Linked DNA regions of uncultured Dysgonomonas sp.. The protein of the gene in region 3 interacts with the protein of the main gene of each other region in a pairwise test. Links are inferred from orthologs where the notes say so. Each region holds a gene or a part of one and is shown on either strand. Other genes may lie near its edges.

Region 1 (3,128 bases), 1.4 Mb from region 3 along the record:
TAAAAAGAGTTTCTATCAGAAGTCATTTGTTGAGCCGGGTAATAAGCTCTCTATATATAAGACCGTCAATAACGGTTATATCGACATAAACGAGGAAAAGGTATATAAGCTGAAATACGAACTCGAAGACCTCTATGGCAACGAGACCACCCATTCTTTCGATGTATACGGCAAAAAGCAGGATATCCCCCGGCGGAAAGACTGTACTCAACTAATGGCATGGGACAAGGATAATTATTATGAAGGCAATATGTTCTCTATTTTCATTGCCGGCGGATCACTATATAAAGACCTCTGCTTCAATCTGAAGAGAACCTTGTCGAAGAATTATATGTCTGCCATCTATGAGGTTAACGATAGTTATGTCCCTCTTGATAAATCCTGCGACATAACCATCAAGATGACCAAAGACAGTATGACCAACAAATCCCAGTATGGTATCGTACGCATCACCGGCAGCCGTGAATCGTGGATAGGTGGTAAGTACAACAACGGCGCTATTACCGCCCGTATCAGGGAATTGGGTAATACCTATGCTGTAAGTATCGACACTCAAGCCCCCACCATCACTCCTGTACTCCCTGCCAAATGGGTGGCTAAAGGAGAAATAAAGATAAGACTATCGGATAATAAAAGCGGTATAGCTTCTTATCGTGGAACTATCGACGGAGCGTTCGCCCTGTTTGAGAATGATGTGAAATCTCCTGTTTATACCTACAAATTCGATCCGAAACGTTTGACTCGGGGACAAATCCATAAGCTGGTATTTACTGCTGCGGATGCCTGTGGAAATGAGAGTAGTTATGAATATGAGTTCAAATATTGAAATTCATAAATATTTTATCAAATCCCTGCTATTCATTCCCTCCGTTCCATATTTTTTAGCCGCTTTATCTCCAGCCAGACCATGCATATATACGCCTAAGATAGCAGCGTGCTCACTACTATACCCGCGTGCCAGCAGGCCTGTAATATAACCGGTGAGTACATCGCCGCTACCGCCTTTTGCCATGCCGCTGTTACCTGTAGAGTTGAAATAGCAGTTACCATTCGGTAAACATACCATACTATGCGCCCCTTTTACGATAATGACGGATTTTAGATTGGCGGCAAGCCTTTTCACCTGTTCTATTTTTTCCTCATCACTGGTCCATTCCCCGATCAGCCTTTTCAGTTCTCCGATATGCGGTGTAAGGATAGAACCGGCGGGAATATGGTGTCTCATCTTGTAATGCTCCGATATGATATTAAGAGCGTCGGCATCTATCACAACCGGTTTATAAACCGAAACCAATAATTGCTTGAGGGCATCGGCTGTTTGCGGGGCTAACCCCAATCCGCAACCGACACCTATGGATGAATATTTGGAAGCATTCGCGGGCAGATCGGAAAAATAAGATTCATCATCCAGACTTAGTATGGCAGATGGATACACCATATTTACGGCATACCGTTCTTCGGCAGGTATGTGTGTGGTTACTAGTCCGCACCCAGAGCGCAAAGCGGCGCCTGTCGCCAGTATTGCGGCTCCGGCCATTCCTTTCGACCCGCATATGAGCAAAGCATGTCCGTAAGTTCCTTTGTGAGCGAATTTATCCCTTGTCAATTTTATTTTCCCGATGAAACCGGGTGTTATATAATGATAGGAAGTTTCTTCATTGGATATGTATTGTGAACTGAGTCCAATCGGTAATATATTGATTTCTCCGCAGTATTCCCCGGCTTCGGGCAATAACATCGCCAGTTTGGGAAATTCAAGGGTCAGGGTTATGCCAGCTTTAATAATCTTTTGGTTTTTGTTTCCGTATTCACTTATCATACCGGATGGTAAATCAATAGATATAACCTTGCTTTGTAGAGAATTAACTTTGTCTATAATGGATAATAAGGGCTCTTTTATCTCTCCTTTTACTCCCGTACCCAGCAGGGAGTCGATAATGACAGTATTCCTGCTTATATTCTCTAAACCACTGCTGGCGACACCGGAGGGTAGGCGCTCCAGATTATATCTGCACTCCTCGGTGAGTTGTTCTTTATCAAATGCCATAGACACAGAACAGTTGTATCCTGCATGGTACAGGATACGGGCTACAGCCAGTCCGTCACCACCATTGTTACCTTTTCCGATAAGGAAGAGCAGGGGATAATCTTTCTCTACATTGTTGCATATCCATTGTGCGATGGTATTGGATGCTCTTTCCATTAATTCTATCGGACTGATAGGTTCATTCTCGATAGTATAGCGGTCAGCTTCTTTTATTTGTGCGCCTGTTAGTATTTTCATATATCAAAGGTTTATTTTAATTAACTTCGTTTCGTTAAAAAGTAACGAAAGGAACGAATCTTCAGTTCTTGTGCCCTTTGTGATTTTCTTTGTGTTCTTAGAGGTTAAACCTCCTTAGCACAAAGGACACTATATAAAAAACTTGACAAACTTGACACTTTTTACACACTTTTATACCTGTCACTTTTTATAAAGGGTAACAAAAGTAACACCTTTTACCTCTGTTTTTATCTGTTACTTTTTCTCGCATGCGATCATACTTATTTTATTATAACCTATTTATATAGATAAAGTTTTCTGAAAGTCTGAACAAAAAAATGACTAGAAGAAAATAATTTCCCCACCATCCGAATCTGCAAAATCTTTAAGTAAGGATTGCATATATTTTACGGCTTCATTCAAACCCTCTTTTCCGCTATATCCGTTTATAATAGCCAGAAAACTTATTGTGCTTAGTTCTATCTTTGTCCGCTCATTGTCACTTGTCGGTGTTCCCACACCACCGATAGCATCGCGATATACCGGGATTCCTTCAATATTCAGCATACCCCGCCCAATCCCTTCATAGGGTTCATCGGTCATCCCGACACCCAATGTCAGCGTGTTGCCTTTTATCTTATCTGCATCGAATCCTCCGATAGAATAACCTGTACGGATAGAAACCAGATTAATGAGGTCTACCAGTGTATCTATCTGATACAAGGGTAATTCTCTGACGATGCGGCGGCAAAGGGCTTCAGACGATGGACGGTAGCGGTTCGGGTCTTTTCCGAACTTTTTATATGCCGCACGGGTAGCGGCAATAGCCGGGTTCTTCTTTATATCTTCTATCTGGTGATTTGCC
Region 2 (3,151 bases), 900 kb from region 3 along the record:
CGGCCCTATACACAGCCGCCGACTTGGTAGTTCGCTGGGAATGAACCTATTGCCCTACGACGGCAAACTGTGTTCGTTCGACTGTATTTACTGTGAATGCGGATACAATAAAGACTTCAGAACGAAGACAAAACTTCCCGACCGCGAAAATGTAAGAGCGGCATTAGAAGATAAACTGATACGGCTCAAAGGCGAAAATACCTCCATTGATGTCATAACCTTTGCCGGAAACGGGGAGCCGACTATGCATCCCCAATTTGCCGGAATCATTGATGATACGATAGAACTGCGGAACAAATATTTTCCAAAGGCAAAGATCAGCGTATTATCGAATGCGATGCATGCCGGCAAACAGAAAGTCTTCGATGCGCTGGAAAAGGTAGATAATAATATACTTAAACTTGACTCTGGCATATTGGAAACCGTGCGTCTGATAGACCGTCCCAATTCGCCGGAATACAGTATCGAGAAACAAAAGGAGATATTCAATCGCTTCAAGGGCAATTTCATTATGCAAACAATGTTTGTAACGGGTAGCCACAATGGAAAAACCGTGGACAACACCACAGAAGAGGAAATCTCGACATGGTTGCAAGTGGTGAAGGAAACCAACCCGCGTGAAGTAATGATATACACTATCGACAGGGAAACTCCCGAAAAGAATCTCGAGAAAGCGTCTGTGGAGAAATTAAAGGAAATCGCAAAGCGTATCGAAGAATTAGGAATAAAGGTCAATGTTGCAGGTTAAGCAATATTGATAATAAACAACTCTATAAATAAATTAAACATAATAATGGTAACAATCGTATTCAGCCACCCATGGCATGGTAGTTTTAATAAAGCTATTTTAGACACAATTACAGCAAAATTCGAACAACAAAACAAGGCTTATCAGGTTATCGACCTCCCTAAAGATAAATTCAACCCGTCATTTTCAGAAGCAGAACTTGCAGTATACAATCAGGGAAAGGCTATCGACCCGCTCGTTCTGAAATATCAGGAGATGCTGAAAAAATCTGATGAGGCTATATTCATATATCCGATCTGGTGGGGAACAATGCCTGCTATACTGAAAGGCTTTTTCGACAAAGTACTCCTTCAAGGTTTTGCTTTCAGCTATGAAAATGGGTGGACTCCATTACTCAAAATCGGACGGACTACAGTAATCACAACATCGGAGAGTGCCGGCGAAATATTTAAGCCTTTTGTTCAGGATTATTTTATTCCTAACATGCTTTATTCGGTAGGTATAAACAATGCCACATGGCTCAATTGTGAGCACACTTCTACCGGTACGGACGAGATGCGTAAAGACTTCCTCAAGAAAGTGGAAGCTACGGTGTGATATAGAAAAACTTAAAAATACAAAGGGACAGACTATACAGCCTGTCCCTCCTTATCTTCTATAAAGAACCTGAACATTAAGCACCAACGACTACACTCCTACTCCCATCTTCCAACACCTTGATACTAACAGTCACTGTATCGGCCGGCAGGAGGTTCTCAATCAGTTCGGGCCACTCGATAAAGCAAAGGCTACCACTGTAGAAATAATCTTCGTAGCCAAAATCGAAAGCCTCTTCCACTTTGTTAATCCGGTAGAAATCGAAGTGGTAAATCAGTTCTCCGCTATCGGAACGATATTCGTTGACTATGGCGAATGTAGGGCTGTTTATAGTATCAGATACCCCTAGCTTCTCACAGATGGCTTTGATGAAAGTAGTCTTGCCTGCTCCCATTTCGCCGCGAAAAGCAAAGACAGTATTATCGCCCATTGCCTTTACAAATTCGGTAGCAGCCTCGTCTATGTTCTCAAGAGATTTTATTGTAATATTCATATTTAGTTATCATTAATTTGATTACAAAGATATATTTTGTCTTTCATTCTTTCTACTTTTTTACGCCTATCTCCTTATTTTATTTGATGAGGTTTACATAAAATTATCTATATGGAAAGAAAAAGGAGTTGCAGTATAAGAAAAAGGAGAATTATATCTATTTGTCCGTTTTGAAGATAATAACAAAGCTATGTAGATTTTGTTAGTTAATTCTTATGAGGAAGCAGAAATTATATTACAGCCCGGCCCTTTTTATTAAAAATAAATATTGTCTTAATTATGATTTACTCTCTTTAGCAGAAGCAAATGATAAAAACAATTATTTACTAAAAGATGCCTCAAAAAGAAACTTGGATAAATAATTTTGACTAAATTTCAATTTTTAATCTTTAGGCTATGATACTATTAATAAAAAATTCCTTTGTTGCAAATTTCTAAAGATTCAGAAATTACCGTTTCCGGGATTATATATTCAATATTTTCAAGTATATAGTTTTAGCCTTGACAACATTGCAAAATAGCTGATTAAATACAGCTGACAATTACCATGTGAATGTATTTTTCGTATCTTTCGTGCTATGAAAAAGATTAAGGGTCATTAAGATTTTTAGGTACAATACCTTCGTTTGAGCAAACTAAGTCAATTGGGCGATCCGTTGGAACCTTTAAATGCGAGGTTGATTGAACGTTATTCTTTTGAATAAAATAAGCTTAAACAACGATTACGAACTACTGATCTGGAATTAGTTTTATATAATTTTTCCAGTCCTGACTTTTCTTCTTCTATTGATATAGAAAATTTCATAACAAATTAGCTATAAGATAATGCATTAAACAATCAGCCAATTACGTAAGAATGCGACAATAAATATTAAAAATTACTTAATTAAGCAGAATATGGGAAGAAAACGACAGGTATTATTTGAAAAGATCATTTATCAGGATGGTTATTCGTTTGGCGAACGCACGTTCCGTTTCGACTCCATTTATAAGACATGGCACTATCATCCCGAATATGAATTAATGTATATCCGTGAAGGTGAGGGTAATTTTTTTATCGACAACGCCGTTTATCCGTTCAAAAAAGGCGATTTGTATTTCATTGGGGCCAACATCCCTCATATATTTGCGTGCGATATGGAGTACAACAAAGCGCAAGGCTACACATACATACGCCAAGTCGTACAATTTACCGAGAAGATTTTACCTCAGGACTTTACAGAACAACGAGAGTTTAGTAATATTGCCAGACTGTTAGACAGAGGACGATTTGGTATCGATTTTACGGCATCACGGTCGGCGAAACAGGTGGT
Region 3 (2,988 bases):
CTCTGTAAATATGATTGTTTTTACTTTTCCATCAAATAATTGGTAACCTGAAGGTATCCTGCCCTGTCTGTCTATGATGACCCGCACAGGGCTTTTCCCGTACCAGTAACGCGTGGTCAGGGATGGATTGTCGTTTACTGCAGTGTTAGTTCCTATCATAATAGCTGCGGTCTCCGCCCTTTTCTTATGCACAAGCATACGTGAAAATTCATTCGAAATAGGGGTAGGCTGTGGTTTTTCCCCTTCACATCGTTCTTTATCTATAAAGCCGTCCTGTGTCTGCGCCCATTTCAGATATATGTAGGGGCGATTGCGGATTTGCGTGGTGAAAAACGCTCTGTTAAGAGCCTGCGCCTCTTTCTCCAATACGCCCACAGAAACCTCTATACCTGCATCTTGCAGCATTTTTATTCCTCGTCCCGATACGGCAGGGTAGGGATCGAGGCACGCAACTACCACCTTAGGTATTTGATTGTCAATGATTAGTTGGGCGCAGGGCGGGGTTTTTCCATGATGAGAGCATGGCTCAAGAGAAACATAAATTGTAGAATCCTTTAGCAAGGTTTTGTACTTAACACTGTTTACCGCATTTACTTCGGCATGTGCTTTGCCATACTGACGATGGTAGCCTTCGCCGATAATTTTATCTTGATGGACTATAACTGCACCTACCATTGGGTTAGGACTTGTGAAGCCTCTCCCATTCTGAGCCAATTGCAGGCAGCGGTACATATATTTCTCTTCAACAGTCATTTTTCTGAGTTTCTACAAAATGAGAAACGCAATAATCAAAAGGATATTTTATTTATATTGTTTTTTATTCAGCGATTAGCGAGCAGCAATAACTTCTATCTCTACCAATGCGCCTTTCGGAAGATCCTTTACTGCAAAGGCCGAGCGGGCGGGAAATGTTCCGGTAAACTGGGCGTTATACACTTCGTTCATCCCGGCAAAGTTTGCTATATCATTCAATAATACAGTTGTTTTTACTATATTATCTGTCGTAAGTCCTGCTTCGGCAAGTATGGCTTTGATATTTGCGAAGGATTGCGCTGTTTGTTCCTTAATGTCTTCCGAGGGAAAATCTCCGGTAGCAGGATCGATCGGTAACTGTCCCGAAATAAATATTAATCCGTTTATTTCTATTGCCTGGCTGTATGGGCCGATTGCCGCTGGAGCCTTATCAGTGGCTATTACTTTCTTCATCGTTTTATATTTTAAGATTTTGTCTTATTTTAAACCCTTTTGGCGGATAACTTCATAGATGAGCACCCCCGCGGCCACAGATACATTCAGTGAGCCGATAGTGCCGAATTGAGGAATTTTTACCAGATTATCGGCTATGCGCAGGTTTTCGTTCGCCACACCGGTATCTTCAGCACCCATCACAAAGGCTATGGGGCCTGTATAATCTATCTCGGTGTAGATATCTGCTCCTCTTTCGCTGGCTGCCACAACTTTTATTCCGCTGTTTCTCAGGAATTGAATTGCAGAAGTGAGATTCGGCTCTTTGCAAACCGGAATTTTGAGTAATGCTCCTGCCGATGTTTTTACCGCATCCGCATTTACGGTTACGCTCCCCTTTGCCGGAATAACAATCGCATTAACGCCTGCCACTTCGCAGGTACGGGCAATAGCCCCGAAATTGCGGACATCGGTAATGCCGTCCAGTACGAGGATAAAGGGATCTTTTCCGTTTTCGTAAAGGAAAGGAACTATATCTTCAATTTTTTCGTAAGTGATGGCCGAAAGGAACGCGATAACACCCTGATGGTTTTTGCGCGTGAATCTGTCTAACCGTTCGTTTGGCACGCGTTGCACGGCAACATCATGAGATTTGAGCAGGGTGAGTAGTTCTTTCGACAAGTCGCCTTGTAGTTCACGCCTGATTATTACCTTATCTATTTCTTTTCCGGCTTCGATCGCTTCTATAACAGCACGTATGCCGAAAATCATTTCCTTTTCCTTCATTCTTCTTATTCTTTTATATGTGTTGCCACTGTTTTAGCAGTAGCCAGTTTACTCTTGTGATATCCGTATCCCAGATATATGACTAATCCTATTGCCAGCCAGATGATGAACATGACCCAGTTGGACCAGCCAAGCTCTGTCATCAGGTATAAGTTGGTAAGAATCCCCATTACAGGCAATAGTGAAAACTTATACTTGAATGCCGCTGCCGATAATCCCAGCCACACAGCCCAGAAAACGATCAATAGCGGTTTTTCGCTTATGACTGTCAGGAAATCCGTCTTACTGACGAACAAATATACGGCAACTATGAGTAATATGAAAATGATATACTGTCCATTTATATAAGGCACCTTGAATTTCGCCTTTTTACTGTCTCCTTTATGATCGAGGAACAACACTCCCGCACATACAAGGATGAAAGCAAAGAATGTGCCCACACTGGTAAGGTCTACAACAAACTGCATATCCAGAAACAGCGACGGTATACAGACAACTATTCCCGTGATAATAGTAGAGAAAGCAGGAGTCTTATATTTCGGGTGAATCTTTCCAAACTTAGGCCAAAGGAGACCATCCCGGCTCATATTCATCCATATGCGAGGCTGCCCTATCTGAAAGACAAGGATGGCGCTTGTGATCGCAATAATTGCAGTAGCGGAAATAACGCCTGCTACAAAGTCCATATTCACCACCTGAAATACGTACGCAAGAGGATCGTCCACACCTAATTCTTTGTAGTTGACCATTCCGGTCAGTACCAGCGCTATCGTTACATAAAGTATGGTGCAGATACCCAGGCAGTAGAGCATGGCACGGGGCATATCCCGTTGCGGATTTTTACTTTCTTCGGCAGTGGTAGATATAGAATCGAATCCGATAAAGGCGAAGAATACAGCAGCGACTCCTCCGAGCACTCCTTGCAGCCCGTTTGGTGCGAATGGCGACCAGTTTTCGGGTTTTACAAAGAAGACCCCTACTCCGATGACTAATAGTATGATGCCGATTTTGAGATAC

Evidence for each region.
Region 1: the proteins of rlmB (region 3) and QZL88_RS02885 interact in binary tests that used the Escherichia coli proteins (3 or more experiments, as listed by UniProt). The link is inferred for uncultured Dysgonomonas sp. from one-to-one orthologs.
Region 2: the proteins of rlmB (region 3) and tsaE interact in binary tests that used the Escherichia coli proteins (3 or more experiments, as listed by UniProt). The link is inferred for uncultured Dysgonomonas sp. from one-to-one orthologs.

The regions. Positions count from the first base shown.
Region 1 is NZ_LT599032.1:660,985-664,112, reverse strand. Bases 58-3,021 are described here. They hold QZL88_RS02885 (NAD(P)H-hydrate dehydratase), read right to left. Parts: upstream 2,285-3,021; coding sequence 830-2,284; downstream 58-829. Other genes in these bases: QZL88_RS02880 (phenylalanine--tRNA ligase beta subunit-related protein), read right to left, coding at 2,606-3,021; QZL88_RS02890 (M23 family metallopeptidase), read left to right, coding at 58-826. Also shown: more of QZL88_RS02890, read left to right, coding at 1-57; more of QZL88_RS02880, read right to left, coding at 3,022-3,128. UniProt on the Escherichia coli protein: Bifunctional enzyme that catalyzes the epimerization of the S- and R-forms of NAD(P)HX and the dehydration of the S-form of NAD(P)HX at the expense of ADP, which is converted to AMP.
Region 2 is NZ_LT599032.1:2,992,677-2,995,827, reverse strand. The notes cover bases 131-3,117. They hold tsaE (tRNA (adenosine(37)-N6)-threonylcarbamoyltransferase complex ATPase subunit type 1 TsaE), read right to left. Parts: upstream 1,839-3,117; coding sequence 1,422-1,838; downstream 131-1,421. Other genes in these bases: QZL88_RS12520 (AraC family transcriptional regulator), read left to right, coding at 2,736-3,117; QZL88_RS12530 (NAD(P)H-dependent oxidoreductase), read left to right, coding at 794-1,345; QZL88_RS12535 (radical SAM protein), read left to right, coding at 131-748. Outside these bases: more of QZL88_RS12535, read left to right, coding at 1-130; more of QZL88_RS12520, read left to right, coding at 3,118-3,151. UniProt on the Escherichia coli protein: Required for the formation of a threonylcarbamoyl group on adenosine at position 37 (t(6)A37) in tRNAs that read codons beginning with adenine.
Region 3 is NZ_LT599032.1:2,092,285-2,095,272, reverse strand. Bases 102-2,925 are described here. They hold rlmB (23S rRNA (guanosine(2251)-2'-O)-methyltransferase RlmB), read right to left. Parts: upstream 1,972-2,925; coding sequence 1,231-1,971; downstream 102-1,230. Other genes in these bases: QZL88_RS08805 (amino acid permease), read right to left, coding at 1,977-2,925; QZL88_RS08815 (RidA family protein), read right to left, coding at 829-1,206; ribD (bifunctional diaminohydroxyphosphoribosylaminopyrimidine deaminase/5-amino-6-(5-phosphoribosylamino)uracil reductase RibD), read right to left, coding at 102-753. In the rest of the region: more of ribD, read right to left, coding at 1-101; more of QZL88_RS08805, read right to left, coding at 2,926-2,988. UniProt on the Escherichia coli protein: Specifically methylates the ribose of guanosine 2251 in 23S rRNA.